DNA from 4 places in the Pseudomonas sp. UF-293 genome. Region 3 is predicted to be linked to each of the others. Evidence: riboswitches for the same ligand, from Rfam matches in the RefSeq annotation. Region 3 holds a riboswitch; each other region holds the start of a gene.
What was found. A riboswitch is a leader RNA that binds a small molecule or an ion and turns the genes downstream of it on or off. The one in region 3 is predicted to bind cobalamin.
Positions count from the first base shown of each region.

Region 1: linked by a shared signal. The riboswitch ahead of AC4IHP_RS08610 (CbtB domain-containing protein) and the one ahead of cobO (cob(I)yrinic acid a,c-diamide adenosyltransferase) in region 3 are both predicted to bind cobalamin.
Region 2: linked by a shared signal. The riboswitch ahead of AC4IHP_RS14275 (ABC transporter substrate-binding protein) and the one ahead of cobO (cob(I)yrinic acid a,c-diamide adenosyltransferase) in region 3 are both predicted to bind cobalamin.
Region 4: linked by a shared signal. The riboswitch ahead of cobW (cobalamin biosynthesis protein CobW) and the one ahead of cobO (cob(I)yrinic acid a,c-diamide adenosyltransferase) in region 3 are both predicted to bind cobalamin.

Region 1 covers NZ_JBSICA010000005.1:158,674-165,959, reverse strand. The annotation lists gene AC4IHP_RS08635 (fatty acid cis/trans isomerase) at 1-778, shown strand, start outside; gene nfuA (Fe-S biogenesis protein NfuA) at 882-1,466, shown strand; gene cobM (precorrin-4 C(11)-methyltransferase) at 1,609-2,355, opposite strand; gene AC4IHP_RS08620 (cobalamin biosynthesis protein) at 2,434-2,847, opposite strand; gene AC4IHP_RS08615 (CbtA family protein) at 2,844-3,545, opposite strand; gene AC4IHP_RS08610 (CbtB domain-containing protein) at 3,557-3,754, opposite strand; cobalamin riboswitch at 3,878-4,096, opposite strand; gene AC4IHP_RS08605 (hypothetical protein) at 4,130-4,456, opposite strand; gene AC4IHP_RS08600 (AzlC family ABC transporter permease) at 4,443-5,141, opposite strand; gene AC4IHP_RS08595 (sugar phosphate isomerase/epimerase family protein) at 5,131-6,048, opposite strand; gene AC4IHP_RS08590 (ATP-grasp domain-containing protein) at 6,045-7,286, opposite strand, start outside.
Region 2 covers NZ_JBSICA010000011.1:39,934-47,219, reverse strand. The annotation lists gene metE (5-methyltetrahydropteroyltriglutamate--homocysteine S-methyltransferase) at 1-1,042, shown strand, start outside; gene AC4IHP_RS14285 (ABC transporter ATP-binding protein) at 1,923-2,687, opposite strand; gene AC4IHP_RS14280 (FecCD family ABC transporter permease) at 2,684-3,700, opposite strand; gene AC4IHP_RS14275 (ABC transporter substrate-binding protein) at 3,697-4,710, opposite strand; cobalamin riboswitch at 4,849-5,042, opposite strand; gene phnX (phosphonoacetaldehyde hydrolase) at 5,191-6,018, opposite strand; gene AC4IHP_RS14265 (LysR substrate-binding domain-containing protein) at 6,093-6,962, opposite strand; gene AC4IHP_RS14260 (MFS transporter) at 6,973-7,286, opposite strand, start outside.
Region 3 covers NZ_JBSICA010000032.1:32,534-39,819, reverse strand. The annotation lists gene cbiB (adenosylcobinamide-phosphate synthase CbiB) at 1-345, opposite strand, end outside; gene bluB (5,6-dimethylbenzimidazole synthase) at 342-992, opposite strand; gene AC4IHP_RS23900 (cobyrinic acid a,c-diamide synthase CobB) at 989-2,371, opposite strand; gene cobO (cob(I)yrinic acid a,c-diamide adenosyltransferase) at 2,368-2,979, opposite strand; cobalamin riboswitch at 3,062-3,291, opposite strand; gene AC4IHP_RS23890 (hypothetical protein) at 3,455-4,039, shown strand; gene AC4IHP_RS23885 (PQQ-dependent sugar dehydrogenase) at 4,106-5,419, shown strand; gene AC4IHP_RS23880 (C40 family peptidase) at 5,553-6,089, opposite strand; gene AC4IHP_RS23875 (C40 family peptidase) at 6,305-6,922, opposite strand; gene hda (DnaA regulatory inactivator Hda) at 7,114-7,286, opposite strand, start outside.
Region 4 covers NZ_JBSICA010000005.1:149,002-156,287, forward strand. The annotation lists gene AC4IHP_RS08565 (magnesium chelatase ATPase subunit I) at 1-785, opposite strand, end outside; gene cobN (cobaltochelatase subunit CobN) at 900-4,748, opposite strand; gene cobW (cobalamin biosynthesis protein CobW) at 4,752-5,816, opposite strand; cobalamin riboswitch at 5,916-6,126, opposite strand; gene AC4IHP_RS08580 (2OG-Fe dioxygenase family protein) at 6,465-7,217, shown strand; gene AC4IHP_RS08585 (PLP-dependent aminotransferase family protein) at 7,250-7,286, shown strand, end outside.

The DNA.
Region 1 (7,286 bases), on a different contig from region 3:
GGCGCAGACTCGCCTGTATTTCGACCTGATCCGCAACGGTGCCGAACAGAACTTCCTGCGCCTGATGCCCGCCGACTCGCGCGAGGACTACCTCAACGATTGGTATCAGGATGGCGGTCAGTTCAAGATGTGGCTGGACTATGAAGCCATCGACGACGACAAACCGACCGCATTGAAACTCGACGAAAATGACCCGAAACGCGATTTCGCCATGCAATTGCTGGCGCGCTACGGCGATCTGAACGCGCGGCCAGACCCGATCAATCGCTGCGACGGCGCTTATTGCTCACGGCCGAATATCGATCCGGCATTGCAGAACGCCGAGCAGGCCTTGAGCCGTCTGGCCTCGCGACCGGCAGCGGGGCTGAAAGTCATCGACCAGTTGCCCGAGGCGACCTTGCTGCGCGTCGAAACTGCCAGCGGCAAGCGCGAGGTCTACAGCCTGCTGCGCAACCGTGCGCACAGCAACGTGGCGTTTCTGCTCGGTGAGTCGCGGCGCTATCAGCCGGGGCTCGACACGTTGACTGTCTATCCGGGCGTACTCACCAGTTACCCGAACTTCATGTTCAACGTACCGGCCGAGCAGGTGCCGGCGTTTGTCGATGCCATGGAGAACGCCAGGGATGCCAATCGCTTCGAAAAAATCGTCGAACGCTGGGGCATTCGCCGCAGTCATCCGCAGTTCTGGCGGTATTTCCATGATCTGAGCCAGTACATCCACGAAACCGATCCGGTGGAAGAGGGTGTGCTGGATATGAACCGGTACGAGAACCTTTGAGCATTCGCCGGCGTGTGCCGAGATTCTTTCCTGACAAAAATACTAGGACTTTGTCAGCCGCGCCGATTGGCGTAAACTGCGCCCAAGCCTGCGAGGAGTTTTTATGACCGCTATTACCATTACCGACGCCGCCCATGATTACCTGGCCGATCTGCTCTCCAAGCAGAACACCCCGGGCATCGGCATCCGCGTCTTCATCACCCAGCCTGGCACCCAGTACGCCGAAACCTGCATTGCCTACTGCAAGCCGGGCGAAGAGAAGCCTGAAGATACCGCGCTGGGGCTGAAAAGCTTCACTGCCTACATCGATTCCTTCAGCGAAGCGTTTCTTGACGACGCCGTTGTCGACTATGCCACCGACCGCATGGGCGGCCAGCTGACCATCAAGGCGCCGAACGCCAAAGTGCCGATGGTCAATGCCGACAGCCCGGTCAACGAGCGCATCAACTACTACCTGCAAACCGAGATCAACCCGGGGCTGGCCAGCCACGGCGGTCAGGTCAGCCTGATCGATGTGGTCGAGGACGGCATTGCCGTGTTGCAGTTTGGGGGCGGTTGCCAGGGCTGCGGCCAGGCCGACGTAACCTTGAAGGAAGGCATCGAGCGCACCTTGCTCGAGCGCATTCCTGAGCTCAAGGGCGTTCGCGACGTGACCGACCATACGCAGAAAGAAAACGCCTACTACTAAGGCGTTCGCTGCGAACATGAAAAACGGCGCCCCGTGAGCGCCGTTTTTTTATGGGCAACATTTGCCGCCCATTCGCGAGCAGGCTCGCTCCCACAAAGAAATGCAATCCGATGTGTGAGCGAGCCTGCTCGCCAAAGCGCCTTCAAGGGCGATAAAGATGTGCATGCCCGGCGCGATACAGCGAAGACTCGCTGAACACCTCACTGCCCAGCACCCGCCCGACCAGAATCAACGCCGTACGTCGAAAGCCTTTGGCCTCGACCTTGTCGGCAATGTCCGCCAACGTACCAACCACCCAATCCTGATCCGGCCATGTCGCGCGGTGAATAACGGCAATCGGGCAATCCGCGCCGTAGTGCGGCAGCAGTTCAGACAGAATCTTCTCCAGATGATTGACCCCCAAGTGGATCGCCATGGTCGCGCGGTGCTGCGCCAGACTGGCCAGTTCTTCGCCGGCCGGCATCGCGGTCTTGTCGGCGTAACGGGTCAAAATCACGCTTTGCGAGATGTCCGGCAAGGTCAACTCGGCGCCGAGCAGCGCTGCGCATGCCGCTGTAGCCGTCACGCCGGGAATGATCTCGAAAGGAATGCCCAGCTCACGCAAATAGCGAATCTGCTCACCAATCGCTCCGTACAGACTTGGATCTCCGGAGTGCACACGGGCCACATCCTGGCCTTTGGCATGGGCGCTCCTGATCAAATCGATGATCTGCTCAAGGTGCAGCTCAGCGCTGTTGACCACGATTTCGGCTTGGTGACCTTCCAGAACCGCCGTCGGCACCAGCGAACCGGCGTAGATAATCACCGGGCAGTTGCGAATCAGGCGCTGGCCTTTGACAGTGATGAGTTCGGGGTCGCCGGGGCCGGCGCCGATGAAGTAGACGGTCATCGTTGAATCCTTGGTAAGAAGCGCAGCCGCACCTCAGATGAAGTGTGCTCATGATCGATGGCGGGGATTATCGGGATTTTAACCGGCGCCAGCCAAGGCCAGCGTGGCCTGCGCATATTTCTGCCGGGGTATCAGCAGTTTCACCGGTGCCTGAATCAGTTGCTCGGCCAGCGCCAGCGCGGCGCTTTCCGCCACGCCGTAGCAGCCGGTGCGCTCAAAGGCGATCTGCGATTGATGGCTGAGACGCTGTTGATAGGGCGCCAGCTCGGCACTGTTGAAATACTGCAGTGGCAGGTTCAGTTGTGTGGCCAGTTCCAGCAGACCCGGTTCGTCGCGTTTGAGATCGATACTGGCCAAAGCCCTGACTGCTCGCAGTTCAATGCGATGCGCCTGCAACGCCTGATCGAGTAACGCGCGCAACGTACTGGCCGGGCAGCCGCGCTGGCAGCCGAGGCCGACCACGAGGGTCGGCGCTGCGCGGTCATCGGTCATGCCTGATATTGGCCTGCGCTTTTGCGGCGGAACAACCACGCACTGATCAGGCCCAAGGCCAGCCAGAACGCGACGTTGGTCAACTGCGAAGCGATTTTGAACTGGGTTTCCAGTGCCTCTGGCGCGAGCATGGAATGCACCTGCGGTTGTGGTGCGCCGATCACATGCGGCACGGCGAGAATCGCCACGCCGAGAAGCTTCATCAGCCAGTGGCGGCTGAAGGCGATCAACGCCAGACCGACAGCGGTCGAAGCGGCAGTGCCGATCCACCAGATCTGCCGAGAAGCCAGATCAGCAGCCGCAGTGCCCGGCAATTCAGGTGGCAGCCCCAGCGTCGGTGCGAGAACGAACGTGGCATAACCGGCCAGACCCCAGAGCAGGCCTTGCGAGGTCTTGGTCGGCGCGCGCAGGGTGTACAGGCCGGCGAGCATCAAGGCGAAACCCACCGCCACCACCAGATTACCGCCAGTGGTCGAGACCACGCGCTGCCAGCCGTCTTCCGGCTCCCAGGCTTCGCCATCGTGGCTGTGGGCGGCAGTGCCAGCAGCATGTTCGTGGACTTGCGCGACCGGTTCGGATTTCTCGAACGTTTCGGCCTGAAGAATCAGTGGCGAGACCCAAAAACTCTGCAGCAAAGTCAGGAGCAGGGCGGCCAGCAAGCCGGTGAATCCTGCGGTTTGCGCGATACGCTTGATCATGTCGGCAGGCCTCAGTGGCACGGGAACGCGGCACTGTGGCGCGTATCGTGGGCGGCGTTGTGCACCGCTTCGATGTGCGAGAAACCGGCGAACCAGACCAGGCTGGCACCGAGGATCGAGGCGAAGAGGGCGGCAGCTACGCGCTGGCCCAGGGTGGTGCTGCTGGAGATGTGGTCAGTGTGGCTGACGGTATTGCTGATGATCGACATAGCGCTTCCCTCTGAAATGTCAGCGGGTAAACAGAGCGCATGAAAAACCCCGCGAGCCGGGCACGCAGGGATTTCGAACAGCGCCCGCCCACCGCGGGTTTGTTTGTGGTCAGCGGCGCTGGTGCGCGCTGGATGTTGCGGGCCGGTCTCCGGGCTTGCGAGGGGCTGGCTTGTCGCCGACCTGCAAGCGTCACCTTCCCATGCCGGGGCACAGTGGATTTGACGCTTCGCTCGCTTACCGTTGCGGGGGCAGCACCGGACTGACATGGCTTTGAGTAAAGCACATGATTCACCGGTTTCCCGTTTCACCCTGTGAAGGGCACCCGTAACAAGGTGTGCAGGAGAACATGGGCGGCGATTGTCGTCAATCGACCGCTAGCGCATTACGAGCAGCACGTAGAGCGCCAAAGCGATCAGAAACGCGTAGTAGGACTTGAGTGGCGTCAGGCTCAGCAGCCAGGCCAGCACCACTGGCGCCATCCACGGCAGGTTCTCTGCGTGCTGGCTGGCCAAGGGATAGAGCGCTGCCGCCAGCAAACTCACCAGCATCGCCACCGAGGTGTATTTGCCCAGTCGGTCAATGAACGTGCGCGCACCGCCGGACAGCCGTTCGACGTCGACCGCCAGGGGCAGCAAACGACAGATTGCCGACACCAGCGCGCAAATCGACACGTACAGCCAGAACGTACTAGGGTCGGTCATAGGCATAACTCGTCAGTACCGTGACGGCGAGCACCAGCAGCAGGCTGATTTCGCCGAGCCATAACAAGCTTGCAACGCTGGCCAGGCCGGCAATCCATTGGCCGTGGAAGCTCTGACGGTCGCGGGCCATCTTGCCCAGCGAAGCGCTGAGAAAGATCGCGATCACCACGTTGGCGTGATCCATCAAGGCATTGTCGGCCAGGCTGGCGAAGCAGTAGCCGGCCATGGTGCCAAGCAGAGCGGCGCCATACAGCAAAAAACACACAGTGTTGGCGTACGGACGGCTGATCGATTGCTGCTCCTTGCGAATCGACATCAGCGTGAAGGCTGCATTGGCCATCACCGCCAGCGCCGGGATGAACGCTTTGACCGGGCCGTCGAGGCTGGATTTCAGGCTCAGAGTGAATACCAGAAAACGCAGGTTGATACTCAGCGCCGAGACCAGCACGCCAAAGGCATTGAGCAGGTGCGCGGGCGTCTCCAGCAGCGTCAGTTGCAACGGCGAGGCCATCACCGTGCCGCTGAACACCACCATCGCCGGCAATTCCAGACCATGACGGCGCCCGAGCATGCCGATCAGTGTGAACGTCAGCAACAGCGAGAACACGAAGGGCAGCGCGTCGCGGATGCCCGTCGCTATCTCGCTCTGTGATCCAGCTTTCGCCAGACTGGATTCAGCCGGCATGGGTGTTCTGTCGCGCGTCGGCAAGCAAGGTCTCTACGCCTTGTTTGTAGGCCAGCGCCTTCTCCAGGTAATACTCGGTGGAAAAGCGCGGAATGAATTCCTCCACCACCGCCACGCCTCGATAGCCATTGACCGCGAAGCGATTGAGCACGTCGCTCAAGCGCAGATTGCCTTCGCCGATTGGCAGATGTTGGTGGTGCGTGTCGTTGAGGTCGGCAATGTGCAGATGGCGGGTCACCGGTGCCAAAGTGGCGATGGCTGCGAACAAATCTTCGCCGTAGGGCATCAGCGAGCAGAGGTGCGTTACGTCGATGGTCACGAAGCAACCGGTCTCGCGATGGAAACGCAAGTGTTCCTCGACTGTGAAAACCGGGAACTTCGGACGCTGGCCACCCATGTTTTCCAAACACAAAGCGATGCCCGTCGTGTTGCAACGCGCCTTGACCTGATTAATGGACGCGATGAGGTTGTCGAGCAATTCAGCGTTTTCCAGATGATCCTTGTAACCGGGATGAAAAGTCACGCTGGTCGCACCGGCCGCGCGCGAGAACTCCACGGCTGCGCTCAGGCAGTCGACGGCCTGGGCACGCTCGGCCTGATCCGCAGAGCACAGGTTGTACTGTCGCCCCCACCACCCGGCATGCACTGTCAGCGTGATGCCTTTGTGCTGGATGAAGTGGTGAATCTGCCGGGCAAGTTCAGCGCGCTGCCCGGTGTCGAGAGACCAGAACACCTGTTCGGCGTCCTCGCCGATTTCAAACTCCACTGCCTTGAAGTGCCGGGCCAGATCAGTGATCGAGCCAAGGATGTCTGCGGGATTGTCGTACACATTGGTTGAAAACGAGATCAGCGGAAAGTCAGGGCTGATCGGTCCATCGATGTGGTACAGCGTTTCGTCTCTGCTCATTGCACCTGTCCTTGGGTATTGAAAGGTGGGTTGGAAATCGCCGCGTTGAAAAGCACCGGGTCATCCGCTTCACAGCAGGCGAGCAATACGTAGCCGTGGCGATCGGCGGAGCGGTGGATGGGGTGGCCGAACTTCTCGTGATTGAGGCTTGCCCGCAAGGCGAATGGTTGTCGCAGCAGGCTTGCCTTGAGTGGCTGCGGATCGGTTGCCGGGTCCGCTTCGATGTAGCGGATGGCCATTTTCACAAACTGTTTTGCGGGCGTCGGCAGCGCAATGCCGGTCATGCCGGCGATCGTGCTGGCGGCGAGATGCACGCCGGTGGTTTTCCAGACCATTTCCCAGATCTGGTCACCGCCGAAGCGGGTCTGGGTTTCGATGAAATGCAGGCGTGAACCGTCGAGCTTGATCTCGGTATGCGCCGGCCCCCAACGATTGCCCATGCGCTCGAGCAGCCACAGCACTGCCTCTTCGATCCGGGCGCGACTGGAGCTGTCGAGCGCGGCGGGAAAATCATGTCCGGTCTCAACGTAGCCCGGCGCGCCGCTGGTGTGTTTGCGGGTGATACCGAGAATCTGATGGTGTCCGTCCAGGCTCAGGGACTCGACACTGTATTCGTCACCCCGGGCGAACGCTTCGATCAGATTGTTGCCTGCAAGCGGCAGACGCTCGGCATCTTCCGGCGTGTCGATGGCGTAGACGCCCAGGCTGCCTGAGCCATCGACGGGTTTGACAATGGCCGGGCCGTGGCGAAGGACGAAGGCGCGAACTTGTTCAACGCTGCTGACCGCGTCTGCCGGCAGTTCGTAGCGGCTGCCCTGGAGCAACTGGCGGAAGCGCAATTTGTCGCGGCTGACTTCGACGCTGCGCACGTTGTTGTGGCTGATGCCCAGCTTTTGCCCCAGTTGCGAGGCGGGCAACAGACCCAGTTCCGAGAACGATACAACGGCGTCGAAGGGGCGCTGCCGGTGCAGCCGCGCAATGGTTTCGCTGTAGGCCGACAGATCGGCGATGTCCGTCGTCAGCACCAGGGTGGCATGTTGACGCTGGTAGTCCGTGACCGCCGTCGGCTGTTGCACAAGGGTAAAGCGCAGCTGGCGCGCAGTGTCCCAATCCAGTCCTGAATCGCGCCCGCCGATTACCAGAACATGCCTGGTATTGGTTGCAGTAGCGTTTTCGCCGTAGACATCGATGTCGGCGACCGCCAGCAGTGATTGACGCAAGCTTGCCGTGTCGGGCTG
Region 2 (7,286 bases), on a different contig from region 3:
GTTTGCCCAGCGCATTGCCAAACAGCGCGACAAACTCGATCTGCCGCTGTTTCCGACCACCACCATTGGTTCGTTTCCGCAGACGGCGGCGATCCGACTGGCGCGTCAGGCCCACAAGCAAGGCAAGCTCAGCGCGGCCGATTACACCGATGCGATGCATACGGAAATTCGCCACGCTGTAGAAATTCAAGAACGCCTCGGCCTGGATGTGCTGGTGCACGGTGAAGCCGAGCGCAACGACATGGTCGAATACTTCGCCGAGCAGCTCGACGGCTACGCATTTACCCGCTTTGGCTGGGTACAGAGCTACGGTTCGCGCTGCGTCAAACCGGCGGTAATCTTCGGCGACCTCAGCCGCCCGCAAGCCATGACGGTCGAGTGGATTCGCTACGCCCAAGGTCTGACCAACAAGGTCATTAAAGGCATGCTGACCGGCCCGGTGACCATGCTGATGTGGTCGTTCCCGCGCGAAGACGTCAGCCGCGAGATTCAGGCACGACAACTGGCGCTGGCCATTCGTGACGAGGTGAATGATCTGGAAGCGGCAGGAATCAAAATTGTGCAGATCGACGAAGCGGCGTTTCGTGAAGGCTTGCCGTTGCGCCGGGCGCAGTGGCAACCGTATCTGGACTGGGCAAGCGAAGCGTTCCGCCTGTGCGCCTGCGGCGTGCGCGATGAAACCCAGATCCATACGCACATGTGCTACAGCGAATTCAACGATGTGATCGAGTCGATCGCGGCGATGGACGCCGATGTCATCACCATCGAAACCTCACGGTCGGACATGGAACTGCTCGAGGCTTTCGAAGCGTTTGCCTACCCGAACGACATCGGCCCGGGCGTCTACGATATTCACTCACCACGGATTCCCGATGTTACGGAAATGGTCGGCTTGCTGCGCAAGGCCGCGCAACGTATTCCGGTGGAGCGTCTGTGGGTCAATCCGGATTGCGGATTGAAAACCCGAGGCTGGCCAGAGACCGAAGCGGCGTTGGTGCATATGGTCAGCGCAGCGCGGCAACTGCGCAAAGAATGGGCCTGATCCTTCACCGCCCTGGAAAACATAACCCCTGTGGGAGCGAGCCTGCTCGCGAAAGCGGCCTGTCAGCCACAGTTAAATTGCCTGACCTGCCGCCTTCGTGAGCAAGCCCACTCCCACAGGATTTCGCGTTACACCCGCCATCCCCGGCAACCCATAAATCCCCTGTGGGAGCGAGCCTGCTCGCGAAAGCGGAGTGTCAGCCACAGACGAATTGCCTGACCTGCCACCTTCGTGAGCAAGCCCACTCCCACAGGATTTCGCGTCACACCCGCCATCCCCGGCAACCCATAAATCCCCTGTGGGAGCGAGCCTGCTCGCGAAAGCGGTGTGTCAGCCACAGATAAGTTGCCTGACCTGCCGCCTTCGTGAGCAAGCCCACTCCCACAGGGTTTCGCGTCACACCCGCCATCCCTGCTAACCCACAAATCCCTTGTGGGAGCGGGCTTGCTCGCGAAAGCGGTGTCTCAGCCACAGATAAATTGCCTGACCTGCCGCCTTCGTGGGCAAGCCCACTCCCACAGGGTTCTCCGTTGTACTCAAGTCCCCGGCAACCCCACAAATCTCATGTGGGAGCGGGCTTGCTCGCGAAAGCGGTCTGTCAGCCACAGATAAATTGCCTGACCTGCCGCCTTCGTGAGCAAGCCCACTCCCACAGGATTTCGCGCTAAACCCGCCATCCCCGGCAACCCATAAATCCCCTGTGGGAGCGAGCCTGCTCGCGAAAGCGGTCGGTCAGCCACAGATAAATGCCTGACCTGCCGCCTTCGTGGGCAAGCCCACTCCCACAGGATTTCGCGTTAAACCCGCTATCCCCGCTAACCCACAAATACCTTGTGGGAGCGGGCTTGCTCGCGAAAGCGGCAGGTCAGACACAAATGAGTCAGGTAAGAAAACGCAATATCGGCGCACCATCGAACGGATCCGTCAGGTAGTGCGCCCTGACCCCGAAAGTCGTCTGTAACCGCTCCGGCGTCAGCACGTGCAGCGGCTCGCCCAATGCCACCAGACGCCCGCGCTCCAGCACCGCCAGGCGATCGCACTTGAGCGCCTGGTTGAGATCGTGCAGGGCGATCAGCGTAGTCACCGGCAGTGCGCGGACCACTTGCAGAATGCTCAACTGGTGCTGAATGTCGAGGTGGTTGGCCGGTTCGTCGAGCAGCAGAATCTGTGGGCGTTGCGCCAGAGCCCGGGCGATGTGCACGCGTTGACATTCGCCACCGGAAAGACTGCGCCAGAGGCGTTTACGCAGGTGCACGGCGTCAACGTCGACCAGCGCTTGCTCGACGATGGCGTCGTCGGCGGGGGACCACGGTTGCAGCGCCGATAACCACGGCGTACGCCCAAGCGCCACGGCGTCGAACACGCGGATGCCATCGTCGGTATCGGCCTGTTGCTCAACCACCGCAAGCGTCTGCGCGATGCTGCGCCGCGACATTGTGCCCAGCGCCTGACCGTCGAGCTCCACCTGGCCTTCGCTCGGCTCACGCAGGCCGGCGAGCAGTTTGAGCAAAGTGGATTTCCCCGAACCGTTCGGGCCGACAATGCCCAGCGTCTCGCCGCGCTGAACGTCGAGACTGACACCGTTAAGCAACTCGGCGCCACGCACCTTGAAGCCCACGCTCGCACAACTCAATACCGCGTTCATCGTGCCGATCTCCGGCCCACCAGAATCAGGGCGAACACCGGCGCGCCGACCAGCGCTGTGATCACGCCGACCGGAATCACCTGACCCTTGATCAGGGTCCGCGACAGCACATCGGCGGCAATCAGAAACACCGCGCCGCCCAGTGCACTGGCGGGCAGCAGACGCGCATGCCCCGTGCCGAGCAACAACCGCGCGGCGTGGGGAATCACCAGGCCAACAAAGCCGATCGAGCCGACGATCGACACCATCACCGCCGTCACCAGCGCGGCGCAGCCGATCAACAGAATTTGCACACGTCGCACTGGAATGCCGAGGGATGCCGCCGAATCCACGCCAAAGGTAAACGCATCCAGCGCCCGCCGGTGCCACAGGCAAACGACCAACCCGAGCAAGGCCACTGGGACCGCCAGCCACACCGACGGCCAGCGCACGCCGCCGAGATTGCCGAGCAGCCAGAACATGATCCCGCGCGCCTGTTCCGAACTGGCCGAGCGGGTGATCAGAAACGCGGTGAGGGCATTGAACAATTGCGAGCCGGCGATCCCGGCGAGAATGATCTGTCCGGTGCCGCTGGCCGTGCCGCTGACCCGCGCCAACAGGATCACCAGCACGAACGCCGTCACCGCACCGGCAAAGGCACCCACCGACAATGAAATCGCCCCTGCGCCGACGCCAAGCAGCGCGACCATCACCGCGCCGGTCGAGGCGCCAGCGGAAATTCCCAGCAGATACGGATCGGCCAACGGATTGCGCAGCAGCGACTGCAAAATCACCCCGCATGTCGCCAGACCGGCGCCGCAGGCCGCCGCGACCAAAGCGCGAGTCAGGCGATAGTTCCAGACAATGCCTTCGTCGATCGGGTCGAGCACATAACCGGCACCCCACAGCTTGTTGGCCAGCACCTGCAACACCACGCTCGGCTCGATTGAAGTCTCACCAATGGCCACGCCGCCGATCAGCGCGACCGATAGCGTCAACAGAACCAGCAGCAAACGGATCAGGCGTCTGCTCATTGCGACAGGTCGTAGCCGTTGATGGCCGTGGCCAGTTGTGCGAGGCCGTCGAAGGTGCGCAGGCTGGCCTGCATGGCCATGGCGTCAAGAATGATGATGCGGTTGTGCTTGACCGCGTCCATGTTGCGCGTCACTGGATCACTGCGCAGAAAGGCGAGTTTCTTCTGATAATCGTCAGCCGGGAAACGCCGACGATCCATGCGCGCGATGACCAGAAACGTCGGGTTGGCCTTGGCGATGGTTTCCCAGCCGACGGTCGGCCATTCTTCATCCGACTCGACGACGTTGCGCACGCCGAGGGTGCTGAGCATGAAATCGGGAACGCCTTTGTGTCCAGCCACGAACGGCTCGATGTCCATCTCGGCGCTGGAGAACCACACCAGTGCACTGACGTCTTTGCGCTGCGGTTTTGTCGCCGTGGCGATCGACTGTGCGAGGCTGGCTTTGAGCTGCTCATTGAGCTGCTCGCCACGCGTCTGCACGTCGAAAATCGCCGCCAGTTGGCTCACGGCTTTATAGATGCTGTCGATGCGGAACGGCGCCAGCCGCGTGCCGTCCGAGCCGACGAGGTTGTCCTTGGCTTCGCAATCAGAGGGCAGCAGATAGGTGGGAATCTTCAGTTCATGGAACTGCTCACGGGTGCCGACCGCGCCTTGCGGGCCGACCATCCATTCCAGCTCGACGGCGACCAGTTCCGGGCGTTTGCCGATCACCGCTTCGAAACTTGGCTCGTTGTCGGCGAGACGCTCGACCCTGTCGTTCTGCGTTTTGTATGCGCCCAGCACATCGTTGAACCACAGCGAAGTACCGACGACTTTGTCGCCCAGGCCCAAGGCATAAAGCATTTCCGTACCGGCCTGGCCGATGGTCACCGTGCGCGCAGGAGCGTGCTGAAAGGTCAGGCTGCTGCCGCAGTTTTCGACGGTCAGCGGATACGTAGTCGGCGCCGCTTGCGCCAGGGCGCAAAGACTCAAAGCGGTGAGCAGGGTGGCAACGCGGGGCAGCAGCATGGGGCAGTCTCCAGGGGAACCGTACGTGAGCGGGCGGGTACGGTTGGAAACACACCTCGGGCGCGGTCGTGGAAACTGCGCAAGGCCGGCATTGAAAAACGCGCACGGCACGATGTCCTTCCCGGACACCCCGCCGGTTAGTCAGTCACTGTGCCGGCAGGTCTCCTGACTGATGCGTCATCGCCACGCTCCGGCCTTCCCGGGATTCACCCAGTGGCAGTCAAGGAGCAGGCTCGGCACCTACAGTTGCGGGGGCAGTTCCGATTGATGCTGTGCAAGCATTTCGGATTCCCTATTAATTCCGTGTGGAAACCGGCGGCGGCATGGTAGTCGATCGAGCCGCTGAAGGGGAGACCAATCTATCGCGACGAGCATTAGCAGCAGGCGTCTGCTGTCACGCCAACCTTGCTTCCGGCAGTTCAAGGGAGTGATGGGATCGTTCCCACGCTGAGCGCGGGAACGATCACGGTCAGGGCCGACTCAGCTGGCTTGCGGAGTTTCACCCCGGGCCAGACGCGCATTGATGTCGTCGATCACCTGAGGCAGTTCAGCGATGGTATCGATCAGGTAATGCGGGCGCGAAGGGGCGAACATCTTGCCGATCCGCGCGCGTTCTACCGCCAGTCGATCCGACGCCAACGCCTTGTATTGCTCATAGGTCAGGCCCAGTGCGTTGCCGGAACAGGTCAATGCCACCGTCCACATGCCGGCGGCGCGCCCTTCGAGAATTCCCGGCCAGGTGTCGTCGACCTTGACGCAGGCGGCCACGTCATTGATGCCCAGGGCAATCACGTTGGCCAACGCCTGCGCCGGATATGGACGGCCATTGGGCACTTCATCGGTGGCGACGACATGGTCGGCGACGTAGCCATTTTCCTCTGCCAGTCCGACGACCTTGGCCATCACCACCGCCGGATAGCCCGAGCACGAACCGATTTTCAAACCCTTGTCGCGCAACGCCGCAATGGCCTCGAGTGCACCCGGAATCAACGCCGAATGCAGGGCGATTTTTTCGATCTGCAACGGCATGAAGCGTTCGTAGATCGCCGTCACATCGTCGTCACTCGGCAAGCGGTCAAACGCCGCGCGGTAACGTTCGGCAATCTGCGGCAGGTTGCACAGGGTGCGGATGTGATCCCACTTGCCCATGCCCATTGGCCCGCGCGCTTCCTCCAGCGACACGGCGACGCCGAACTCGGCAAAGGCTTCGACGAAAATCTGCGTCGGAGCAAACGAGCCGAAATCGACAACGGTGCCGGCCCAGTCGAGGATCGCGGCTTGCAGATGAGTCGGTTGTTGGTACTGCATGGTCAATCTCCGTTTTCAGGTAAGCGTGGGCCGTCCCTCGACAATGAGGTAGGCGGTTCAAGGGGCAGGGCTGATCAGGTCAGCGGTGGATTCGCATCAAACAGTTCGGCAATCACTGGCCGATTCCTGCGGATGCCGAGGCAGCACAGGTGGTATTCGATGAAGAACGGGTGATCGACAAAGGTGATCGGCCTGGTGCCCGGGGTCTCGGCGTATTCCACGGCCGAGACAAAACCGATACCGATGCCTTTGACGATCGCGTGGACGATGGCTTCGCGGCTGTTGAGTTGCATGACGCAATTGAGCTCGATATCGAGCCGTTTGCAGCTTTCTTCCACCAGTTGCCGGGTACGCGCACTGGATTCGCGCATCACCCAGTTTTCGCCGCTGATTTCACTGACGTGAACCTGCGTCTTACCGGCCCAGGGATGGTCGTCGCGGACCACGGCGATGATCGGATAACGGTGATACAGCCGCGTGTGGAAGCGCTCATCGAATTCCGACAAGGCCAGAATCGCCACGTCGATATCGAAGTTGAACAACCGCGCCAGGGTGTCCTTTTCCGAGGAAAACGAGGTTTCCAGTTCGATATCCGGGTGGCGCTGCATCAGCTCATAGGTCAGATTCATGGCAATCGGCGGTGACACCGCGCCGAGGCGCAGCATGCCGGTCTTGCGCTGCTTGAAGCTCTGCAACAGTTGCACGGCTTCATCCTCCTGACCGAACAGCCCCTGAGTGATCGCATAGAGCTTGTGCCCGGCGGCGCTCATTTCGATGTAGCGGCCACGGCGATGAAACAGTTCGACCGAGAAGGTGTTCTCCAGTGCGTTGACCTGTTCGCTGACGGTCGGCTGACCGACGCAGAGGTACTCGGCAGCAAGGGTGAAGCTGCCGGTCTTGGCTACCGCATGAAACGAACGCAACCACTTGTGATACTGGTACATGCAAGCCCCGTCAGCGTCGAATGAACAATGCCACTGCCGCGCTGCACAGGCAGGCGCTGGTGACCACTATGAAGATGAGAGACGTGTTTGCTGTAGTGTCAAGCAAACGACCGATCAATGGCTCGGCCAATCCGGCGAACAGATAGGAGGAAAAGTTCATGATTCCGGTCGCCGTACCGGCGCGTTTGGCACCGACCAGATCCGGGCACAGCGCCCAGAAACTCGACGCCGGGCCGTATACGAAAAAGCCGCAAAGGAACAGGGCGATCAGGCCGATGACGCTGTGTGGGGGCAGGCTCCACATCCACAGGCTGGTCGCGGCGC
Region 3 (7,286 bases):
GCGCTTGCGCGCCTCGTCCAGATCATCGGCGCGCAACGCAGCCGCGACCGGCGCAATATGTTCGCCGAGGCTGCGCATGCCGAGGGCGCAATACAGCGCGAGGATCTCGACGATCCAGCCGACATAGGGTGCCCAGGAAAGTGCCGTGGCGAGCAGGGTCAGCGGCAGCACTGCGAGCACCCATGCGGTCACACCATGGCTGCGCCAACCACGACCGCCGGCGTTGAAGCGTTGCTCGATGCGCCCGGCAAAATTGCCGAACGCCACCAGCGGATGCCAGCGTTTCGGTTCACCGAGCAGCGCATCCAGCGCTACCGCAGCGACACTCAGCAACGCCACACTCATTGACTCACTCCCCAATAATTTTCGTACAGCAACTCGTTCAGCGGTCGCGCCTGCGCCCAGCCTTCAAGCACCAGCATCGGCGCCGGATAGAACTCCTTGACCGGGCCGAGACACAACACCGCCAGCGGCTTGGCACCGGCCGGCAATTTGAGCAAATCCGCCAGGGCCTGCGGCTCGAACAGCGAGACCCAGCCCATGCCCAGACCTTCAGCGCGGGAGGCCAGCCACAGATTCTGGATCGCGCAGGACAGCGAAGCCATGTCCATTTCCGGCAACGTGCGCCGACCGAAAATGTGTTTCTCGCGATCATCCATCAGCGCCGCCACCAACACTTCGGCGCAATCGTTGATGCCTTCGACCTTGAGCTGCATGAACTCATCGCTGCGCTCGCCAAGGGCTTCGGCGGTGCGGATACGTTCGTCTTCGACGAGATCGCGGATCTGCCCGCGCAAAGCACGATCGCTGATACGAATGAAGCGCCACGGCTGCATCAGGCCGACGCTTGGCGCTTGATGAGCGGCTTCGAGCAGACGACGCAGCAACTGCGGCTCGACGCTTCCGCCAGTGAAATGGCGCATGTCGCGACGTTCGGCGATGGCTTTGTAGACCGCTGCGCGTTCGGCTTCGGAGAATGTGTTGTCGGTCATGGCCCTTTCGCGAGCAGGCTCGCTCCCACAGGGTTCAGGTGATCCATTGTGGGAGCGAGCCTGCTCGCGAAGGCGGCCTCACGGTCTGGCGCAAACAATGCAGCAATCGCGGTCGGATTGGACGGAAAATAAAAGTGCACATAGGAAGCCGTCATCCGCCCCTCGCGATAAACCGCCTCAGCGCCGCGCCCGCCATTGGGACTCAGCCCACGGGCAATCGGCGTCAGCTCGGTGGTGGTCAGCGAATGATGGTAGGTATGCCCACGCAACTCCCCTTCCGGCAGCTCAACCGCTTGCAAAGCCAGCGCCGCCAGACGCTTCTGCATCACTGCATCGCCCTTGAGCAAACCGACCAGCTCAGCACGAGTACCTTCGACATCAGTCAGCGAATCAAGCAGATAAAGCATCCCGCCACATTCAGCGAGCAACGGCTTGCCCGCCGCGTGGTGCGCGCGGATTGCTGCAAGCATCGAGGTGTTCTGCGCCAGCGCGACGTGATGCAGCTCTGGATAGCCGCCCGGCAAATACAGGCTGTCCGCCTCGGGCAATTGCGTGTCGCGGATCGGCGAGAAGAACTGCAGCTCGGCGCCCATCGCCCGCAGCAGATCGAGACTGGCGCCATAGGTGAAGGCAAACGCTTCATCGCGGGCGACGGCGATGCGCACACCTTTCAATAAGGGCTCGGCGTCAATGACGTCAGGCGCGGCGAATTCAACGGCCGGTGGCAGTGCAACTTGGCAACTGCTGGCGAGCGCATCGGCGGCCGCGTCGAGACGCAGATCCAGATCATTCAATTCGCTGGCCTGAACCAGGCCCAGGTGGCGGCTCGGCAATTCGATGCCGGTCTCGCGGGACAGTGCGCCGTACCAGCGCAGACCTTCGGTGAGGCTGCCTTCGAGCAATTGCGCGTGGCGCAAGGTGCCAACGCGGTTGGCCAGCACGCCAGCGAACGGCAAGTCCGGCTGATACTTCGCCAGGCCCAGGGCCAAAGCGCCAAAGGTCTGCGCCATGGCGGTACCGTCGATCACCCCAAGCACCGGTACGCCGAAGTGGCGCGCCAGATCAGCGCTGGATGGCGTGCCGTCGAACAGGCCCATCACGCCCTCGATCAGAATCAGGTCGGCCTCGGCGGCGGCTTCCCACAACAGCCGGCGACTTTCCTGCTCGCCGACCATCCACATGTCCAGTTGATACACCGGTGCACCGCTGGCGCGCTCGAGGATCATCGGGTCGAGAAAATCCGGCCCGCACTTGAATACGCGGACTTTGCGCCCCTGATTGCGATGCAATCGGGCGAGCGCTGCGGTGACGGTGGTCTTGCCCTGACCGGAGGCCGGCGCGGCGATCAGCACCGCCGGGCAGTGACGTGATTGCTTCAAAGTTCGACGCCTTTCTGCGCTTTGATTCCGGCCTGGAAGGCGTGTTTGAGCATGCCCATTTCGGTAACTGTGTCGCCCATCTCGATCATTTCCGGCTTGGCGCCGCGACCGGTAACGACCACGTGTTGCATCGGCGGACGCGCCTGCAAATCGCTGAGCACCTGATCGAGATCGAGGTAGCCGTGCTTGAGGGCGATGTTCAATTCATCGAGCACCACCAGACCGATCGAAGGGTCGCGCAACAATTCGCGCGAGACTTCCCAAGCGGCAGTCGCTGCGGCGATGTCGCGCTGACGATCCTGGGTTTCCCAGGTGAAGCCTTCGCCCATGACGTGGAAACGCACCTGCTCGGGGAAGCGGCGGAAGAACAATTCTTCGCCAGTGCTGTTGCGGCCCTTGATGAACTGCACCACGCCGCACTGCATGCCGTGGCCCATGGCACGGGCGAGCATGCCGAACGCCGAGCTGCTTTTGCCTTTGCCATTGCCGGTCAACACCAGCACCAGGCCGCACTCGTCGGGCGAATTGGCGATGCGTTCGTCGATCACGGCTTTCTTGCGCTGCATGCGCGCCAGATGGCGTTCGTCACGCTCGGGGGAATCAGTCATGGGGGAGCTCTCCGTTGAGGCTGGATAACGGCGGGCAGGCACAAGAATAGACGGCAAAAAGCCTGGCATCGCCCACCGTGATGCCGCTGAGATGGATCAGGCCGGTCTCCGGGCTCATGAGCGGCGGTTCGCCTGACTGCGCGCCTTCCCGCTTCTTTCGAGGCAGTGGCTCAAGGCGCAGTTTTCACTCATTTACCGTTGCGGGGGCAGCGCCGGGATCGTCGTGGCTTCGCTTGAAGTCCACCCTCACCGGCTTCCCTGTTTCACTCTGTCGACGCGGGGCCACAGAGCACCTGAAACAAGCGGCGAAGGTTAGAGGGTTGGGGGTGGAGCGTCAATTGAAGAGGCGCTTCGGGCGCGAATAACTGCCGCTGATCAATTGTGCAGCGGCAATCTTGTGCCAGACTGTGACAAGTGATATCAAAGAGCCATGCTTTTTTCCAAAAAGCCCACTACAACAATAAGGATGACGACGATGCAAGGCATGATCATCAGCAACCCGCGCCTGGAATTTCTGCGCCCGGTGCTGGAACGCTGGTTTGACTGTATCGATCGCTACAACACAGTACGCGGCGACAACGACACGCCGTACTGGCACGACGAGAAAGCCAATCTCGGCCTGCTCTCGGCAGCGGCGTGGATGGCGGAAATGGTCACACTGACCGACACGGCCACGCGCAAACAGAACGAAGAAGGCGAGCGCAATGCCCGCGCGGACCTGCTGATTGCCGGCGCCGAAGACCGCGCGTTCATTCAGGCCACGCAACGCTGGCCACGGGTCAACAGCCTCAACCTGACCCTGGCCCTGCTCGACATCACCGTGGATGCCAAACGCATCAGCTACGCCAGCGACCTGAAGCTCGGCTGCCTCTTCGTCGCTCCGCAAAAAGCCCAGCACAGCGCCAGCCCCGAAGAACTGCAGGACATGGTCGACGACCTGCAAAAGGAACACACCTGCGCATTGGCCTGGTATTTCCCCTACGCCTATCGCAAATTGCACAGCGACGCGGGCAACTATCATCCGGGCATCGCCGTGCTGTTCAAGGAAGCCCGCGGTTGAGCAGTTGAACCATCGGGCCTGCGCCCTCCTCTATGTTTAGGAATGCATTCATAGGGAAGATCAGCAATGCGCAAGGCCCAACTCGCTCTTATCATCGCCGTCGCAGGCGGGCTCGCCGCCTGCGGTGAAACCTCCAGCCTGCAAGTCTCCGACGGCACCGGCCCGTCGCCGAAATTGCCCGAACCGAACAAGACGCTGATCCCGACAGTCAACATCGCCCCGGCGGTGGGCTGGCCGGACGGCACGAAACCGACCGCAGTGGCCGGTACCCAGGTCGCCGCGTTTGCCGAAAGCCTTGATCACCCGCGCTGGCTCTATGTGCTGCCAAACGGCGATGTGCTGGTGGCGGAAACCAACGCGCCGCCCAAGCCTGACGACAGCAAAGGCATTCGCGGCTGGGTGATGAAGAAAGTCATGGGCAAGGCCGGCGCCGGCGTGCCCAGCCCGAACCGCATCACCCTGCTGCGCGACGCCGACCACGATGGCGTCGCAGAAACCCGCACGGTGTTCCTGCAGAATCTCAACTCGCCGTTTGGCATGACGCTGGTTGGCAACGATTTGTACGTAGCCGACACCGACCGCCTGCTGCGTTTCAATTACGAGCCGGGCGCCACCGAGATCAAGACCCAACCGATCAAAGTTGTCGACTTGCCCGGCGGCACGTTGAATCACCACTGGACCAAGAACGTCATCGCCAGCAAGGACGGCAGCAAGTTGTACGTCACCGTCGGCTCGAACAGTAACGTCGGCGAAAACGGTCTGGATCAGGAAGAAGGCCGCGCCGCGATCTGGGAAGTCGATCGCGCAACCGGCAATCACCGGATCTTCGCCTCGGGTATCCGCAACCCCAACGGCCTCGCCTGGGAACCCACCAGCGGCGCATTGTGGACAGCGGTCAACGAGCGTGACGAAATCGGCAGCGATCTGGTGCCGGACTACATCACCTCGGTTAAGGACGGCGGCTTCTATGGCTGGCCATTCAGCTATTACGGGCAACACGTCGATGAGCGAGTCAAACCGCAGAATCCGGATCTGGTGGCCAAGGCCATCGCGCCGGATTACGCCGTCGGCCCGCACACGGCTTCGCTGGGTCTGACTTTCGCCGAGGGCAACAGCCTGCCGGCGCAATTCAAGGAAGGCGCGTTCATTGGCCAGCACGGCTCGTGGAATCGCAAACCGCACAGTGGCTACAAAGTGATCTTCGTGCCGTTCACTGGCGGCAAGCCGACCGGGCAACCGGTGGATGTGCTGACCGGCTTCCTCGACAAGGACGAAAACGCGCTGGGCCGCCCGGTGGGCGTGGTGATCGATCAGCAAGGTGGCTTGCTGGTGGCGGATGATGTCGGGAACAAGGTGTGGCGCGTTTCGGCCACGAAGTGATGTTGAATGTGACCTGAAACAACTGTGGGAGCGAGCCTGCTCGCGAATGCGTAGTGTCAGCCTCCATTGAATTGGCTGATACACCGCTTTCGCGAGCAGGCTCGCTCCCACATTGGAATGTCTGCGATTTTTACTACGGGTTATGCGCCAACTGCCCCGGCTGCAACACCCGCTTGGCGCTCAGATACGCCTTCTGCCAATAAGCCTTAGACAGACTGTCGAGCTTGACCGTGCCGCCCGTGGCCGGCGCATGCACGAAGCGCCCCTCGCCGACGTAAATCCCCGCATGACTGACCTGCGAGCCGCCGTTGGTGGCGAAGAAGATCAGGTCGCCCGTCTGCAAGCCTTCCTTGCCGACATTCGGCGCCTGCATGACGATCATTTCCCGGGTGGAGCGTGGCAGCGAAATTCCCGCCGCGTCGCGGTAGACGAAACCGATCAGACCACTGCAATCAAAGCCCGAATCTGGCGTATTGCCGCCCCAGCGATACGGCGTGCCGACCAGGCCGAGGGCGCGGAACAGCACGTCTTCAGCAACAGGAGAAAAAGCCTGGGAAGGGGCGAACACGATTGGCGCGCGAACCACGGGGGCTGGCGGCGGTGTGCGGCTGGCGCAGGCGCTGAGCAGCGCGGCGCAAAGGATCAAGGTGAGGCGGGCCGACATCGTCATAAGCAGAACATCCTGATCTGGCTGCGGCTTTCTCTGTCGAATGGACAGAAACAAAACCGCCTGCGTCATCACGCAGGCGGTTTGCCATCAATATAGATTCAGGATTCTAGCGGCTACGCGGCAAACTTCAAGTAAGACTTTAACTTCACCTTGTAAAGTTTACGTCTACTCCTTTGCCGCACCGTGCTGTCGCCGCGAACGCAGCGACATCGGGATTACTTGCGAGCGGTGACCACAGTCGGCGCCATGGCGAGTGCACGCTTGGCTTCGATGAAGGTCTTGCTCCAGTAGCTGTCACCCAGGCTGTCGATGCGAACACCGCCGCTGCGACGACTGCTGGAGTGAATGAACTGGTTGTCACCCAGATAGATCCCGGCGTGACTGACACGACCGCGACGACCATTGGTGGCGAAGAACAGCAGATCACCCGGCTCAAGGTTACTGCGCGAAACCAGCGGCGCATCGACGTTGATCATTTCGCGAGTGGAGCGCGGCAGATTCATGCCCGCCTCTTCGCGGAACAGGTAACCAATGAAACCGCTGCAATCGAAGCCGGCTTCAGAGGTACCGCCGAAACGGTAACGGGTACCGATCAGGGACATGCCGCGTTCGAGGATGCTGTCAGCCAGGACAGGCAGCTGATAAGGCTTGCTGCCGTTGAACTGGTTGAGTTCTTTTTCGGTATCCAGCTCTTCCTGGTAAATAACGGAAGACTGGGCAGTAGCAGAATTCTTGACCTGTTGCGGCGGCTCTTGAACCGGAGAATGAGCAGCACAACCGAATAACAGGGTAACGAGTGCGAGAGGCACGAGGGGTGCGAAGCGCTTTAGCATGGGCACGACCGTGGCTGATAGTTGTAAAGAAGCCGAGACTATGCCCGCTATCGTCCTCATTTGCAAATTCAATCGAACTTTATGTGACTTCCCGGTTTCGCGTTTACATCTAAGCGCGTAACTCGCCTAGCCGGTGGATCGCCGCAGATACGCGGGTTTTCTGGCGCCTGAAAGCTGGCAAAAGCCCACTACTACCAGCCGAGTGTTTCCTTGAGAAAGGGAATGGTCAGCTTGCGTTGCGCCTGCAATGAAGCCTGATCAAGCTGCTCGAGGAGATCGAACAGCGCGCTCATGCTGCGCGTGCCACGCGTCAGAATGAAGTGCCCGACTTCATCCGTCAGATGCAACCCGCGACGTGACGCGC
Region 4 (7,286 bases), on a different contig from region 3:
TCCGCCCCACGCCACGCCGCATGGGCGCGAGCTGCGCGCAACCACACCAGATCGGCGCGCAAGCCATCGACGCCAGCGGCGAAGCAACGCTCGGTAATCAGCGCCAAAGCCGCATCATCCAGCGGGATGGCTGCCAAGCGCTCGCGGGCGTTTTCACAACGCGAACGCAACATCTGCTGCTGGCTTTCCCATTGCGCGCAGAACCCTTGTGGATCACTGTCGAAATCCAGCCGCCGGCGAATGATCTGTCCGCGCTCGGCAGGCGCGGTATGCCCGCTGAGGGCGACATTCAAACCGAAACGGTCAAGCAGCTGCGGCCGCAATTCGCCCTCTTCCGGGTTCATGGTACCGATCAGGACAAACCTCGCCGAATGCCGGTGGGAAATGCCGTCACGCTCGATCAGGTTGGTGCCGCTGGCGGCGACATCGAGCAGCAGGTCCACCAAGTGATCGGGCAGCAGATTGACTTCATCGACGTAGAGCACGCCGCCATCAGCCTTGGCCAATACTCCGGGGGAGAATTGTGCGCGACCGTTGCTCAGGGCAGCGTCGAGATCGAGGGTGCCGACCAAGCGCTCTTCAGTAGCGCCCAACGGCAAAGTCACGAACTGGCCACTGGCGAGCAGATCCGCCAGGCCCCGTGCCAACGTCGACTTGGCCATGCCGCGCGGCCCTTCGATCAGCACGCCACCGATTTTCGGGTCGATGGCAGTCAGGCACAGGGCGAGCTTCAAGTCATCAGCGCCGACCACGGCGGAGAGCGGGAAATGCGGGGTGTCGATCATGGGTTTCTCTTTCGTGGTCGTGGATGGTCATCACGTTGTGGTGTGTCAGTTGTTGCCCTCACCCTAGCCCTCTCGCAGAGGGAGAGGACTGGGGTGAGGGTAGCTTTTTAGCGGCTACATATCTTCCTCGATATCCAACAGCAGATTCTCCAGCGCCTCTTTATAAGCCCCCGGCTCCTGCCACATCCCGCGCTGCTGCGCTTCGAGCATGCGTTCGGTCATGTCACGCAACGCATGGGGATTATGCTCACGGACAAAATCCCGGGTCGCTGGATCCAGCAAATAGGCATCTGCCAGCAACGCGTACTGATGATCATCGATCAACTGTGTAGTCGCATCGAAAGCGAACAGATTATCTACCGTCGCGGCCAGTTCGAACGCGCCTTTGTAGCCGTGACGCTTAACCCCGTCGATCCACTTAGGGTTGGCCGCGCGCGAGCGCACCACGCGGTTCAGCTCTTCTTTCAGGGTACGAATCTTCGGCAGATCCGGCTGGCTGTGATCGCCGTGATAGCTGGCCGCCGCCTCGCCTCGCAGGCTCTCCACCGCCGCCAGCATGCCGCCCTGGAACTGGTAATAATCATTGGAATCGAGCAGGTCATGCTCGCGATTGTCCTGGTTTTGCAGCACTGCCTGCACCTGGCTCAGGCGCTGACTGAATTGCTCGCGGGCGGCCGTACCTTCGTCAGTGCCGCCATAGGCGTAGGCGCCCCAGTTCAGGTAGACCTCCGCGAGGTCTTCGCGGGTTTGCCACAGGCGCCCGTCGATAGCGCCTTGCACCCCGGCGCCGTACGCCCCCGGTTTGGCGCCGAAGATGCGCCACCCGGCCTGACGCCGCGCGGTGTCCTCATCGGCGCCCGATTGCAGCAGCGCTTCACGTTCAGCGCGCACTTTGGCGGCCAGCGGGTTCAAGTCGTCCGGCTCGTCCAGCGCGGCCACTGCTTGCACGGCGGCGTCGAACAGGCGGATCAGATTGGCAAAGGCATCACGAAAAAACCCCGAAACCCGCAGTGTCACGTCAACACGCGGGCGATCGAGCAGACTCAGCGGCAGAATTTCGAAATCATCCACGCGCTGACTGCCCGTGGCCCAGACCGGACGCACGCCCATCAGCGCCATGGCCTGGGCGATGTCATCGCCACCGGTGCGCATGGTTGCGGTGCCCCACACCGACAAGCCCAACTGGCGCAAGTGATCGCCATGATCCTGCAAGTGTCGTTCGAGAATCAGCGTTGCCGACTGGAATCCGATGCGCCACGCGGTAGTTGTCGGCAGGTTGCGTACATCGACCGAGTAGAAGTTGCGCCCGGTGGGCAGCACATCAAGGCGGCCACGGCTGGGCGCGCCGCTGGGGCCGGCGGGGACGAAACGACCGTTCAAGGCGTCGAGCAGACCGCGCATTTCGGCCGGCCCGCAGGCGTCGAGACGTGGAGCGACGACTTCGCGCAGATGATCGAGTATCGAATCAACCTCAGCCCAACCCGGCCCTTGTGGGAGCGAGCCTGCTCGCGAACTCGGTGTGTCATTCAACAATAATTTACCTGACGCACCGCTTTCGCGAGCAGGCTCGCTCCCACAGGGGACATTCAGTGCTTGGGAAATCAGGTCTGCGGCAAACAATTCGAGGCGCTCGCGGGTGTCGCCGGCGGTGCGCCAGACTTCTTCGCTGACGGCCTGCAACTCGGTCGGCCGCGGGCCATTCCAAGGATCTGCCAACGCACAATCCAGGGGGTCGAAGCCCAACTCAAACGCCTTGGCCAACGCTCGCAACAAGCTCGACTGCGCGCCCTTGCCGTCACCGCGCGGGATGCGCAGCAACGCCAGCAACGTGTCGATGCGCAAGCGCCCGCTCGGCGATTCGCCGAAGATGTGCAACCCATCGCGAATCTGCGATTCCTTCAGATCGCAGAGATAAGTGTCCAGACGCGGCAACCAGATCGCCGCATCGGCATCGCTGTCCAGCGCGGCATCCAGTTGCAATTCGCGGTCGATCTGCGTGTCACGCACCAGTTGCAGAATGTCGCGCTGCAACTCACGGGCGCGGCGTGGATCGAGCAGTTGCGCCTCGTAATACTCGTCGGCGAGCAACTCCAGATTGCGCAGTGGCCCATAGGTTTCGGCGCGGGTCAGTGGCGGCATCAGGTGGTCGATGATCACCGCTTGCGTGCGCCGTTTGGCCTGGGCGCCCTCGCCCGGGTCGTTGACGATGAACGGATAGATATTCGGCAGCGGCCCGAGCAGCGCGTCCGGCCAGCAATTCTCCGAAAGGCCAACGCCTTTGCCCGGCAGCCATTCGAGATTGCCGTGCTTGCCGACGTGGATCACGCCGTGCGCGCCGTAGGTGTTGCGCAACCAGAAATAGAACGCCAGATAGCCGTGCGGCGGGACCAGATCCGGGTCGTGATACACCGCGCTCGGATCGACCTGATAACCCCGGGCCGGCTGAATGCCGACAAAGGTCAGACCCAAACGCAGACCGGCGATCATCAAGCGACCGTCGCGGCACATCGGATCGTTGTGTGGCGCCCCCCAACGCTCTTGCACCGCGACACGATTTGCCTCCGGCAGCGCGTTGAACATTGCCAGATAATCGTCCATCGCCAGGCTCTGCTGACAGGGGCGCAGATCGAGGCTGTCGAGGTCGTTGCTGACGCCGCCGAGCAGTTGCTGGATCAGCTCGGTGCCGCTATCGGGCAACTCAGCGGTGATCGGATAACCCTCGTCGCGCAGAGCACGCAGGATGTTCAGCGCCGCCGCCGGCGTATCGAGACCAACACCGTTGCCGATACGGCCGTCGCGAGTCGGGTAGTTGGCGAGGATCAGCGCGATGCGTTTTTCGCCATTGGGCACACGCGCCAGAGCGATCCAGCGCCGCGCCAGTTCGGCGACGAAATCCATGCGTTCGGGCTGGGCGCGATAGCAGACCACATCGGACTGACTGCGCTCGCTGCGCCAGGCCAGATCCTTGAAGCTGATCGGTCGGCTGATGATGCGCCCGTCAAGTTCCGGCAAGGCAATGTGCATCGCCAGATCGCGCGGCCCCAGGCCCTGTTCGCTGTCGCGCCAGCCGGGCTCATTGTCTTGGGCGCAGATGGCTTGAATCACCGGAATGTTGCGGCGGAACGGGCGCAGATGCGGCGCTTCGGGGCTGGACTGAGCGAAACCGGTAGTGTTGAGGATCACCCCCGCTTCGACCTCGTCAAGCCAATCCTCGACCGCCGACAGGCAACCGGCTTCTTTCAGACTCGCCACCGCGATCGGCAGCGGATTGAGTCCGGCCGCCTGCAAACGCTGACAGAACACATCGATGAAAGCGGTGTTCGCCGCTTGCAAATGCGAGCGATAAAACAACAGCGCCGCCACCGATTGAGCGGGTCGCCATTCGGTTTGCCAATCGCTCAGGGCTGCGCTGGTTTTCTGTGGGTGATAAATCGCCGTGCGCGGCAGGGTGTGCGGTTCGCTCCACGGGTAATCGCGGGCGAACCATTGGTTGCCCAGGCAACGGAAGAAATCCAGCGCGTTGCCCATGCCGCCTTGACGCAGAAATTGCCAGAGTCGATCGCGCACTTCGGCGCTGACTGTGCTCAAGTCGCTGAGCTCGGGGTCCGGGCGGTCATCGCCGGGCACCAGGATCAGCTGTACGCCGCGCTCCGACAACTCGACCAGCCGCTCGACGCCGTAGCGCCAATAGGCAATGCCGCCATGCAGCGAGATCAGAATGACCTTGGCGTGGCGCAGCACTTCGTCGACATACAGGTCGACCGAGGCATGATTCTGCACCTGCATCGGGTTGGCCAGACGCAGGCTCGGATAATCATCGGGCAGTTGCTGCGCAGCCTCGGCGAGCAGCGCCAGGCTGGAATCGCCGCTGCACAGGATCACCAGCTCGGCGGGGGTTTGTCCGAGGTCGGCAATGTTGTCGTCCGAGACGAATCCGCCAGGCTGGGTCCTGAGCAGGTGCATGGCTTAAACGCTGAGCGCAGCGCGCAATTGCGCTTCGAGCTGTGCCGCATCAAGCTCCTGACCGATCAGCACCAGGCGCGTGACGCGCGCTTCCTCGGCACCCCACTGGCGGTCGAAATGCTTGTCGAAACGTGTCCCGACGCCTTGGATCAGCAGGCGCATTGGTTTGCTCGGGATAGCGGCGAAACCTTTGACGCGCAGGATGCCGTGCTGCACCACCAGTTGCGTCAGAGCATCGAGCAGCAGGCTTTCATCGGCTTGCGGCAGTTCGATGGAGATCGAGTCGAAGGCGTCATGATCGTGATCGTCGTCATCACCGTCGTGATGGTGATCGTGGTGACTGTGGCGGCTGTCGATGTGCTCCTCGGAGCCGGCACCGAGACCGATCAGCACGTCCAGCGGCAGGCGGCCGTTGCTGGCCTCGATGATTTTCACCGCTGGCGGCAGCTCTTCGGCGACTTCAGCGCGTACCCGAGCGAGATCTTCCGGGCTGGTCTGGTCGGCTTTGTTGAGGATGACCAGGTCAGCACTGGCCAGTTGATCGGCGAACAATTCGTGCAGCGGCGACTCGTGGTCGAGGTTCGGATCGAGTTTGCGCTGGGCATCGACCTGATCCGGGAACGCGGCGAACGTACCAGCAGCAACAGCCGGGCTGTCGACCACGGTGATGACAGCGTCGACGGTGCAGGCGCTGCGAATTTCCGGCCACTGGAAGGCTTGCACCAACGGCTTGGGCAGAGCCAGACCGGAGGTTTCGATAAGGATGTGATCAAGGTCACCGCGACGGGCGACCAGTTCGCGCATTACCGGGAAGAATTCTTCCTGCACCGTGCAGCACAGGCAGCCGTTGGCCAGCTCATAAACGCGGCCACTGGCCTCTTCTTCGGTGCAGCCGATGGTGCATTGCTTGAGGATTTCACCGTCGATGCCGAGCTCGCCGAACTCGTTGACGATCACCGCGATACGCCGGCCCTGAGCGTTGTCGAGCATGTGCCGCAGCAGCGTGGTTTTGCCCGAACCGAGGAAACCGGTGACGATGGTGACGGGGAGTTTGGCCAGTGTTTTCATCGGTATGCCCTTTGGCAAGCGGCGGGCATACGGGACGAGAACCGGCAGCGCGCGTGCACGCCGGAAGCATTCGCCACCGGATCACCCCGCCCGGTTGTAGTGAGAATCTGTGACGAGGCAGGTCTCCTGGCTGACGGCGTTCAGGCGCGGGGCCTGGCGTTCGCTGCGCCTTCCCGCTGCTCATCGGTTGAGCTGGCAGTGGCGTGGCAACGAACATCACCGTTCACAGTTGCGGGGGCAGCCGCGGCTTCGACCGCGTTCCCTTCTTAGCTTCGGCAAGTGCCGAAGAACCTCGAAAGCGCAAGGCTACGCATGCCCGGGGGGCGGGTCAACATCTGCAACGATCTCGTTATATGGAGATGAACTTTCATATATATACGTCGAACCGCCCTCAGTTACTTGTAAGTTATTTCCTACATACATAAATACACACACTAATAACTCAATCACGCTAAAGCCTGAACCAGAGCCATTAATCCAACGAATTACATTTCTTTACAAAAACAAAATTGATAAATCGAAACAAGATATGAACTATAAATATTCATACGGATTATGAATCACACATAAAAGGATTTTCGGCATGCCTGATTTTCGTCAGCGTTCAATCCTGTTTTTTCATACCCACTCTGTCAGCGAGCCAGCACCATGAGTGCTGGCAACGCATTACGGCAATCAGACGCAGCCGTATTAAAACAACTTTCCGAATTACTGGTTAATTGCCACTACGCGCACAGTTACGATTATCCATCGGCCGAACTTGCATCGCTTGGCCAAACAGAGTTCCGCAATTTCAATGCAACCTGGGAGCGTTTGTGCGCAGATACGTATTTGAGCGTGCAGCACGGTAGCCGCGAGAGGCGCATCTGCAAATTCGAATATCGCCACCGCGAAGGCAAGTGGGCGCCGCTGCCCGATTGCCACTTCTTTCAGACCGAAGCGCACAACCCGCTACTGGGCGGCGTCCAGCGCACCTACCAGCGCAGCGAAGCGACGTTCATCGAGTCCGCAGTGTTGCGCTCGTTGCTGGCCGCCGATCTGGCACTCATGGAGTTGACGGTCGGGCGGCGCGACTGGCTGGTGACCTGCCACCAGTTCCGCATTCTCTGCGATCCAGGCACTGACGGGCACGCCACGCCTGAGGGCCGGCATCGTGATGGGCATGACTTTGTTTTTCAACACCTGATCGATCGCCAGCATGTCATCGGCGGCGAAAGCCGGGTATTTCATGACGAACGCGGCTGTGTGTTCAGCGCAACGCTTACGGACTATCTGGAAACTATCGTCCTGAATGACCGAATACTTACGCACGAAGTTTCTGCCTTGCAAACATCAGGCATTCATTCCGATCGCGGCAGCCGCGACATGTTGATTATCGACTTCGACCTGGCGGACTACTAATGAATCATTCAAATCATGCACTTCCCATTGCCATGCCTGGCACACATGATTTTATTCTGAAGCAGTTCC